DNA from 3 places in the Zhouia amylolytica AD3 genome. Region 3 is predicted to be linked to each of the others. Evidence: riboswitches for the same ligand, from Rfam matches in the RefSeq annotation. Region 3 holds a riboswitch; each other region holds the start of a gene.
The links. A riboswitch is a leader RNA that binds a small molecule or an ion and turns the genes downstream of it on or off. The one in region 3 is predicted to bind cobalamin.

Region 1: it holds a riboswitch for cobalamin, as region 3 does, so the genes downstream of both, P278_RS02345 (PAS domain-containing protein) here and P278_RS08065 (TonB-dependent receptor plug domain-containing protein) in region 3, are expected to answer to the same signal.
Region 2: it holds a riboswitch for cobalamin, as region 3 does, so the genes downstream of both, metE (5-methyltetrahydropteroyltriglutamate--homocysteine S-methyltransferase) here and P278_RS08065 (TonB-dependent receptor plug domain-containing protein) in region 3, are expected to answer to the same signal.

The regions. Positions count from the first base shown of each region.
Region 1 is NZ_AYXY01000001.1:471,104-474,362, reverse strand. It holds gene P278_RS02355 (class I SAM-dependent methyltransferase) at 1-323, opposite strand, end outside; gene P278_RS02350 (2'-5' RNA ligase family protein) at 419-985, shown strand; cobalamin riboswitch at 978-1,157, shown strand; gene P278_RS02345 (PAS domain-containing protein) at 1,265-1,759, shown strand; gene P278_RS02340 (acyl-CoA thioesterase) at 1,737-2,129, shown strand; gene P278_RS02335 (DinB family protein) at 2,181-2,846, shown strand; gene P278_RS02330 (sodium:solute symporter family protein) at 2,898-3,259, opposite strand, start outside.
Region 2 is NZ_AYXY01000023.1:485,321-488,579, reverse strand. It holds gene metE (5-methyltetrahydropteroyltriglutamate--homocysteine S-methyltransferase) at 1-1,472, opposite strand, end outside; cobalamin riboswitch at 1,653-1,842, opposite strand; gene P278_RS12915 (DUF3995 domain-containing protein) at 2,001-2,423, opposite strand; gene P278_RS12910 (YybH family protein) at 2,582-3,079, opposite strand; gene P278_RS12905 (SDR family oxidoreductase) at 3,207-3,259, opposite strand, start outside.
Region 3 is NZ_AYXY01000019.1:776,028-779,286, forward strand. It holds gene P278_RS08065 (TonB-dependent receptor plug domain-containing protein) at 1-1,843, opposite strand, end outside; cobalamin riboswitch at 1,914-2,168, opposite strand; gene P278_RS08070 (bifunctional adenosylcobinamide kinase/adenosylcobinamide-phosphate guanylyltransferase) at 2,257-2,760, shown strand; gene cobT (nicotinate-nucleotide--dimethylbenzimidazole phosphoribosyltransferase) at 2,768-3,259, shown strand, end outside.

The DNA of each region.
Region 1 (3,259 bases), on a different contig from region 3:
TCAAACCAATGTAAAGCCTGTGCCACAGTAACCAAATCAAAAAAGGCATCATTGAAAGGAATTGTTTCTGCCGGAGATAGACTGTAGCAAATATTATTTCTCTCAACAGCATTACTCAATTGTTTAACACTTACATCAATGGCATAAACCCTTTGGAAATATTCTGTAAGTTTTTCGGCAAAAATTCCAGTTCCGGTACCACAATCACAAGCACGCATATTGTCCGAAACATAACGCATTAGAAATTCGTATAAGGTATCCGGATACCTGGGTCTGTATTTAGCATATAAATCACTTTGTTTCGAAAAAATCTGAGAATTCATCTCATAAAGATACATGCTCTTTAATAGAATTTATATCTTAATGTCAGAAATAAACGTATGTAGTATTACAAAATCACTTCCTAAGCAACAGAAGCATGCAAGAACAGTCCCTCTATTATATAGCTGTTGTCCCCCCTGAGAATGAAGCAAATCAGGTAAAATCAATCAAAGAAGAATTGAAGTGTCGATATGGAATTCAACATGCACTGAAATCACCGGCGCATATCACACTTCAGATGCCCTTTCGAAGAAGCAGCACTGATGAAAATTTAATGATAAATACCCTTAAGGCATTTGCTGCAAAGAGACTTAGCTTTAATGTGAGCCTTAACGGCTTTAATCACTTTTCCAATCGGGTAATCTTCATTAGCGTTGAAGATCACCAACCGCTTATTACCCTGCACAATGTTTTAAAAAATACGCTAATTGCTTCCTTAAGCTTTACTGAAAAAGAAACCTCCGGCCCATTTCATCCCCATGTTACCATTGCCCACAGAGACCTTACACCTGAAATTTTTAATGCGATTTGGGCCACCTATAAAGCAAAAGATTTTACTATCACATTTAGAATAGATTCGCTTTGCCTGCTCAAACACAATGGAAAGAAATGGGATATATTCAAATCATTCCCTTTTAAATCAGATATAAAATCTTATTTTTGATTTAAATTAAGGTTTAGCTTGAAGCTAATTAAAAAGGAATTGTGTGAAAATCACAAGCTGACGCGCAACTGTAAATAACCATTTTTTTATGAAGATGTCACTGTTATTTTAATAATGGGAAGACCTTAAAAAAGTTATAAGCCAGGAGACTTGCCTTTACAAATAAAAACCAAAGTGCTTTCGCGTTTTAAAGCCAGGTCTGTGTTTTAAACCTTCCTGTACACTATAATTTAGTGTTATTGCTTTGATTCCTGCTGCACATAAAAAACATTAAAGGTGATGAAAACTTTAAAGTCATCAGGAGCTCCCTTGGTATGTTGGGATATTTATGGATCATTTATGAAAGACCAAACAAACCTGATCAACAAACAAAACGATCTCGAAGTACTTTCCTATTTGAAGAAATTAAACCGTTGGAAAACCGATATCCATTCAATAGTAGATCAAGTCCATTACGATGCATTAGTACTCACTGACACAAAGCAGGAAATAAAATGGATAAGTAAAGGCTTTAAACAGATGACCGGGTATTCTATAAAAAACACCATAGGAAGAAAACCTAAATTCCTTCAAGGTAAAGACACCTGCCCTACCACTCTAAACTTTATAAGAAGAATGTTAAGAGAACAAGTTCCGTTTTCTGCAAAACTTACGAACTACAGAAAAAATGGAGAAGCATACCATTGCCAAATTAATGTTATTCCACTAAAAAACAACCAAAACAGAACCACACATTTTATAGCGCTAGAAAATGAAACCCAATATAATAGATAATAGAAAAGTCACATCTGAAACAAGAATTTTCAAAGCTGTTTTCCCCAATACAACCAACCATTACGATACTCTTTTTGGTGGCACAGCTATGCAGCTTATGGACGAAACGGCATTTATTACTGCTACTCGATTTAGCAGACAACGCATGGTTACTGTAAGTAGCGACCGAATTGATTTTAAAAAACCTATACAAGCCGGAACGATTGTTGAACTTATCGGAAAAGTAAGCTCAGTTGGTAATACTAGTCTAAAAGTAAGAGTTGATATTTTCACGGAAGAAATGTATTCAGAGAAAAAAGAAAAATCTGTTTCTGGTGAATTTACCTTTGTAGCTATTGATGAAAATAAAAAACCAACCAATATTCTATAGCAACCATACATTTCCGTATCTTGAATTCAAATCACACTAAACTAAACAGATATGAATCAAGACAAAAATTTTCTGAACAGAAGGCGGTTCATCAAACAATCTTCAATATTTGCAATAACCGCAGGGTCGGCAATAACCTTCCCGGTAAACAGCTTTGCCAACTCTAGCATTAACACCTTCAATAATGATTTTAACATCATAGGTCCGAAAACAGGCTTCTCACCTCAAGTCGGAACCCTCGTTTCCATGCTCAACTGGATGCGTCATGTAATTTTGATGCCGGTACAAGGGATGAGCATAGAAGATCTTGATTATATCTATGATGAAAATTCAAATAGTATCGGAGCTATGTTACTCCATTTAGCAGCTACCGAACGATTCTATCAGATACACACATTTGAAGGGAAGAAATGGGGAAACTGGTCAAAAGAAGATATTAAAGAATGGTCCGTTGCTTCGGGGTTGGGAGAAGAAGCAAGAAAAACTATAAAAGGCCATGAACTTGGTTACTATTTAGACAAATTAAACAAGGTTAGAGAAAACTCACTTTTAGAACTGGCAAAAAAAGATGATGATTGGCTATTAACCGTCGATGATGATTGGCCATGGGGTCCTACCAATAATTACTGCAAATGGTTTCACGTATGCGAACATGAATCTAACCACAACGGACAGATAAAATGGATAAAAAGCCGACTTCCATCGCAATCCAAATAGTATCGACACCTAACCAAAAGATCAGGACTTATACATCTTAAACCTGTAAATTTAATGATTCGAAATCGATTTAGAGGCCCCTTTTGGATATCTGATGCTTTCAACTATCTCTCCGATTTCATCTGGTGGCCTTTTGGTCACTCTGGAAACAATGATGGCAACAATAAAATTGAGCAACATACCCACAGTACCAAATCCCTCTGGTGAAATCCCAAACCACCAGTAATCCGCTCCCGAAGTCGCCGGATCACCGATCCATTTTAACCTGAATTTGGCTATATAAAAACAAGTCACAAGGAGCCCCAAAACCATTCCTGCAATGGCTCCCTCTTTATTCATTCGTTTTGAAAATATACCGAGCACAATAGCCGGAAAGAAGGAAGCTGCTGCTAGGCCAAAAGCTAAAGCCACAA
Region 2 (3,259 bases), on a different contig from region 3:
TCTAACCCGATCTCTTCCTGCCAGCGAATAGCTTCTTCAATTTCATTTGCAATTTCCTTATGGTAACTTTCAGTGGTTATTTTTCCTTTTTTATGTTGAAAACGAAGTTGTCGTACCTCAGCTGTCTGTGGAAATGATCCAATCGTAGTAGTCGGAAATAAAGGCAATTGTAACAAAGCCTTTTGCTTGGTTTGACGAATGCTAAATGGGTGGCTTCGCAAGGTATCTGCCGCAGTAATATTCGCTACGCGATTTTTCACCTCCGGTTTATGAATTAATGTTGAAGAATTCCTGTCTTTGATAGCAGCTTTGTTCGACTCCAATTCTTTTTGATGCTCAGGGCTTGGACTTTGATAAGAGAGATGGGCGATGGTGCTCACTTCAGTCACCTTCTGTTTGGCAAATGCCAGCCAGCTTTTAAGAGTGGAAGGTAAGGTGTCCTCATCGTTTTCATTATCCAGATCAAATGGCACGTGAAGTAATGAACAAGAAGGAGCAATGACGATACGGTCTTCACCTATCACATTGATGGCCCTGTCAATAATTTGTAAGGAAGTCTCGTAATGATTCTTCCAGATGTTTCGGCCATCAATAACGCCTAAAGATAAATTCCTGTCGGTTGGAATTACATTCAGGATTACATCTAATTGCTCTGGAGCCCGCACCAAATCAATATGTAGCGTTTTAACAGGTAGCTCCATAACCGTTGTTAGATTATGTTCTATGCTACCAAAGTATGTGGCTAAGACCAAATCAATATCAGGGAAAGTAACGGCAATTTTTTCATAGACATATTGAAAGGCTTCCTTCTCATCTGCTGTCAGATCCATAGATAAAAACGGCTCGTCAAATTGTATAGTTGTAGCCCCGGCATTTTGTAGAACAGATAAGATATTCAGGTAAACAGGCAAAAGCTTGGCGATGAGTTCAATCCGGTGAAATCCTGCCTCTTTCTCCTTACCCAGCAAAAGATAAGTAACCGGACCAATAAGAACGGGTTTGGTCTTTATACCCTTTTCCAGGGCTTCTGTATATTCGTCAATTACCTTAGACGAAAAAAGATGAAACTCCTGATCTTTGGTGAATTCAGGAACAATGTAATGATAATTGGTGTCAAACCACTTGGTCATTTCCATAGCGATCAGGTCCAGCCCATTTTTTTGATATCCCCGGGCCATGGCAAAGTATAAATCGGTTTTTGAGACACGATGGTTTAACAGAGGTTCATAGCGATCAGGAATAGCACCAACGGTAAGAGACATATCCAATACCTGGTCGTAAAAAGAAAAGTCGTTGGAAGGAATCCAGTCGATACCCGCCTCTTGCTGAAGACTCCAATTAGATTGTTTAATCTTAGAACCCGTTTGGAACAGCTCTTCTTGGGTAATCTTACCTGCCCAATAGGCTTCACAGGCTTTTTTTAATTCTCTTTTGGCACCAATTCGCGGGTAGCCAAGAATTTGTGTAATCATACGTTTGTGGTTTTAAAAATGATACATAACATTTAAAAAACTTTACACTACGGTATGCCTGCAGATTTAAAGATGTCTTTACGGATAAATACCGGCATACAGGGATAACCCCACCTTGGGGATCCAAATAACAAACGGTAAAATATCAATATTCGATCCTTGCTTTAAATCGCGAAAGCAAAATCATTATGATGTAAGGCAGGTCTCCTGGCTTGTAACGTTTTTATCTTCCTTCCCGTCCTATGGTGGTTAGACAGTGGATACTTTAGATAAAACCTTCAATGTTACTTACAGTTGCGCGTCAGCTTGTGATTTGCACACAATTCCCTATTAATCAACTTTACGTTCAACCTTAATCAAATTGACAAGTACTGCAAAATTTCTAAGACAAATGTATGGCAAATTTAATTCTCATAATAGCAGAATAACCTTAAAAATATAACAGCAGGTTATTAGTTAATAAATGAAATTTAGCTGACCTTTTTAATTACGGATCAAGGATTGTTTTACAATCACATCAAATGCGTCTTACTGAAATAATTGTATCAAAATACCAATAACAGCAATCAGTAAACACAATGGTGAAAAAAGTTTTGTGTCCATCTCGCCAAATGGAGTATGCTTTATTTTTTTGAAGAATCCAATGTATTTAAATTCACCGATAGCACGGAGGAAAAAAATAGTAGGAATGATCCAACCGCCATAGCTGTATATCCATTCCGGAAGTCTGAACATAACGAATCCGGAGGTGTTAAGGTAAAACAACCCAAAAGTAAGTAAACCCGCTCCTACAATAGCACTGTCTGCTTTTTTGGGGTGTAAAACGCGAATTCCTTGTTCATTGGTTGGCAGAGCCACAGATAAACCAAAATTACCGCCAAGAACCCAGTTAAAATGTATAATAGCCAGGACTATAAAAACAAAGCTTAGAATTAAGGATAGCACCATCATAAAATTAAAAAGTCTCTTGAATCAATGCGTTAAGTAAAAAAGGAATTCGTGATTAATTGGCTATCAAATTTAATCAATCGTCAAATTTTTTACTGTATTTTATGGTAGGAAATTAAAAAGTTTAAATCATGATTGTTTCTTAAGCTATATATCAATGGTTATTCATGAGATAGATTGCTGTTAAAAATGTCTCTTAACAAGTGCCACTCTCCATCAACCTTTTTCCATAACACGATATATTTTCCCTCGTCTACTTTGTCTTCTCCTGAAAATAATTCAAAGGCCCCTTCTTCCGTTACAAACGTTTCGTTTCCCCATACTTCGATGGTGGTTAATTTAATTCCGGAAATCCCTGAATTCAATATTCCTGAAAAGACAGAGGTGATACTTTCTCTTCCTTCATACGATGGAGCTTCAGGCATCATGAACTTGCCATCCGTAGTGTATAAATTAGAAAGTCCAACGGAATCCCCTGCCGCCAATCTTTCCGTGTATTTCTGGTTCGCTGCCTCGATCTCTGCCTTCACCACCTCCAGATCAAATGCCGGGGCAGGTGAAGTATTAGAAGACTCTTTAGTGGTGTTTTTGCAACTGCCGATTAAAAGAATTAAAACTAAGAGAGTCAGGCTTTTTGGTAAAAAAGATAAATTTTTCATAATTGATTTTTTTTGAATTCCGAATTTGGTTGGTTTTCAGGATCCTTAATAAAAAAATCCTATCTAAGTTACTGGTAATAAATCAGATAAGCAATTTTTTTACACTCAGGTTTATGGGGCTGTTTAATTATAAAACAGATTTCACAGAGGCTGCCATCGAGGTAGTAGGGCGTCCAATTA
Region 3 (3,259 bases):
TAATACTAAAACCTAACCTAACGTTTCTTCCTCGAGTATTATACCCTAATAACTCGGTATATTCTTCATTTAAGAGATTGTAGACTCCTGCGAAACATTTCACTTTTTTTGACAGCTGATGGCTGGCATAAAAGTCTACTAAACTAAAACTATCTAAAGTAACATTACTGAAAGTACTAAAATCAGTATCCAGTCGATCTCCGTTAAATTGATAACTTATCGAAGCAAATGTTTTATCAGAAATAGTATACCCCACTGTTGCATTTGCTTTGTGTTTAGGTATTCTGATTGCCACAACATCTTTACGCTCAGTGAACGCATAATTCGCTGAGATAGTTAATACTTCAACAGGGGTTGCAACAACCTCTACTTCTACTCCCTGAGCAGAAGATTTCTCAGATACATTATAGTATCCTTGATTGAAATCGTAAGCTATTAAATTTTCTTCATCCCTGTTGAAGTATAAAGCACTAACCCTAAATTTTTGTCCAAATTTAAATTCTGCTCCTCCTTCAATGGTTCTATCTTCTTCAGGTTTCAAGTCTGGATTTGGTCCATAAAATCCAAATAATTGCGATAACGAAGGTGCAATAAAAGATGTACTGTATGATCCGAAGAGTTTCAAATAGTTATCATCAAAGGTAAATACATAAGATGGATTTATATTGTAAGTAAAATGAGAACCATATTCGCTATGATTATTCCAACGAACACCAGAATTAATATTTAATCCAAATTCAGAAACATACACAACATTGGCATACGGATCTACTTTGGTTGCAGATTCTGCACTTTCAAAATCTGTCTCATCATCCACTATATTAACCCCCAATATCGTATACAAGGTCTTATTAAATGTGTTTTTTGTGTAAGCATCTACTACCCAGTTTTCGGCTATAAAACTTGAAGGATATGCTGAAATAAATTCCCGGTCATATTTACTGTAAGCTCCATTTATATTAACCGAACCTCCATTATATTGAATTTTAGATGTTAACCCGGTTCGGTATTGCTTACTATTAAACCAATTATTTGCATCAGTATAGGCCGCAGCATCATATGCAGATGCTATATCAGTATAATTCCCATAAACTCCAAAAGAAAATGAGTCACAAAAATCATAGCCAAACTTTGCATTAACAGCATATTTTGAAAATGGATCTATTTCTTTCGCCTGTTCAGCCGCAGCTGACATACCATTGGTGTTCTGCTGATTAAAACTTACAAGGTAATTTAATTTACCTCCGTTACCATTCAAAGTCACATCATTATGGAAATCCGCAAGATTATAGTTTTGATCATCATGCGTCTGATTAGTTCCGATACTTGAGTTGATATTTAATGCAACGGATTTTGCTGCGGCTTTTTTGGTTGTAATATTAATAACTGCTGTTGCAGCACCACTTCCATATAAGGTACTGGCCGCCCCTTTAATAATCTCAATAGATTCAACAGCACCTAAAGATAACATACGTAAATCATATTCACTCGCAGATTGAGATGCATCAGACACTTGTACGCCATCGATTATAACTAAAACCTGTCTGTTGGAACCACCTCTAACATAAGTACTTAAATTTTGTCCCGCGTTACTCCTACTTCCATTAATTTCGATTCCCGACTTGGTATTAATAAGCTCAGCTAATGTTTTACCCTGATTGCGCTCAATTTCCTGTTTATTAATTTTGATAACAGTTTTACCAGAATTCTCACGTTTTAATTCAAATCTTGAATCAGACACAACCACTTCTTCCAGTTGTTCCACATCGCTTTTTTTCTGTTGAGCCATAGCATACACACTCATCAATCCAAGTGTACAAACAGAAATAATTCTTTTATTCATTTTGTAATTACAGTAAATAGGGAAAAAGCATGAAGTATCCATACCCAAACCTTTATCCCGAAAGTTTGACAATTATTTATGGAATTTTGCAGGTCTCCTGACTTGCGTCTTGCTGTATACCTTCCCATTCTCCTGTAATCATTAATTTCCAAAACAGGTTGTCAAAACTAATTTGACATGAACAGTGGTTTTCAAAGATTTTACAACAAGCATCCTTATAAAAGGACTAAGCTTACAGTTGCGGGAACAGCTCTGGTTTTTCACCAGATTCCCTTTTAATTCTCCCCCCTGATAAGGGTTTGAAACAAAATTCTTGGACAAAGATAGAGTTAATTTATAAACCTGTTAACTTTTCCTTCAAAACTTTTTTGTAATTATTTTTTAAATACTTTTATCAAAAATTTCAGCATAAAATGATTTACTACATCACGGGAGGTGAACGCTCAGGAAAAAGTTCATACGCTCAAAATCTGGCACTTAGCCTTTCTAAAACTCCTAAATATCTTGCAACTTCACGTGTATGGGATGAAGATCATCAACAACGTATCCAAAGACATATAGAAGATCGGGATGAAAGATGGATTTCGGTTGAAGAGGAAAAATTTATTTCAAATGTCATTTTTGCAAATGATGTTGTTGTTGTGGATTGTGTAACGCTCTGGCTAACGAATTTCTATATGGATACAAAACATGACAGGGATGAAAGTTTGAAGTTAGCAAAGGAAGAATTTACTAAGATTCTTGAAATCCCAGCAACTATTATTATCATTTCTAATGAAATTGGTATGGGACTGCATGCAGACACACATATGGGCAGGAAATTTACAGAATTACAGGGCTGGATGAATCAACATATAGCAAAACATGCCGACAAGGCTACTTTTATGGTTTCTGGATTACCAATTACTTTAAAATAATTAACGAATGAAATTTACTATATCACCCTTACTAAATAATAACCTAAAGGAAAAACTTCAATATAAAATAGATAATAAAACCAAACCAATTGGTGCTTTAGGTGTTTTAGAGAAGGTTGCCTTACAAATTGGAACCATACAAGAGACCTTGGAACCAAAAATCAAAAATCCGACCATTTTAGTCTTTGCTGGAGACCACGGTATTGCACAAGAAGGCATAGTAAACCCCTATCCTCAAGAAGTTACCACGCAAATGGTTTATAATTTTCTTCAAGGAGGAGCTGCTATTAACGTTTTTAGCGAAACCAATAACATTGATCTTCAGATCATTGATGCAGGTGTCAATTATAATTTTGAAAAGAACCTGCCACTTATTCATGCAAAAATTGATTTTGGGACTAAAAATTATCGTCTGGAACCTGCTATGAATAATGAACAATGTTTAAAAGCAATCAAAAAAGGAGCTGAACTGGTAGAAGATCGCAGTAAAAATGAGGTA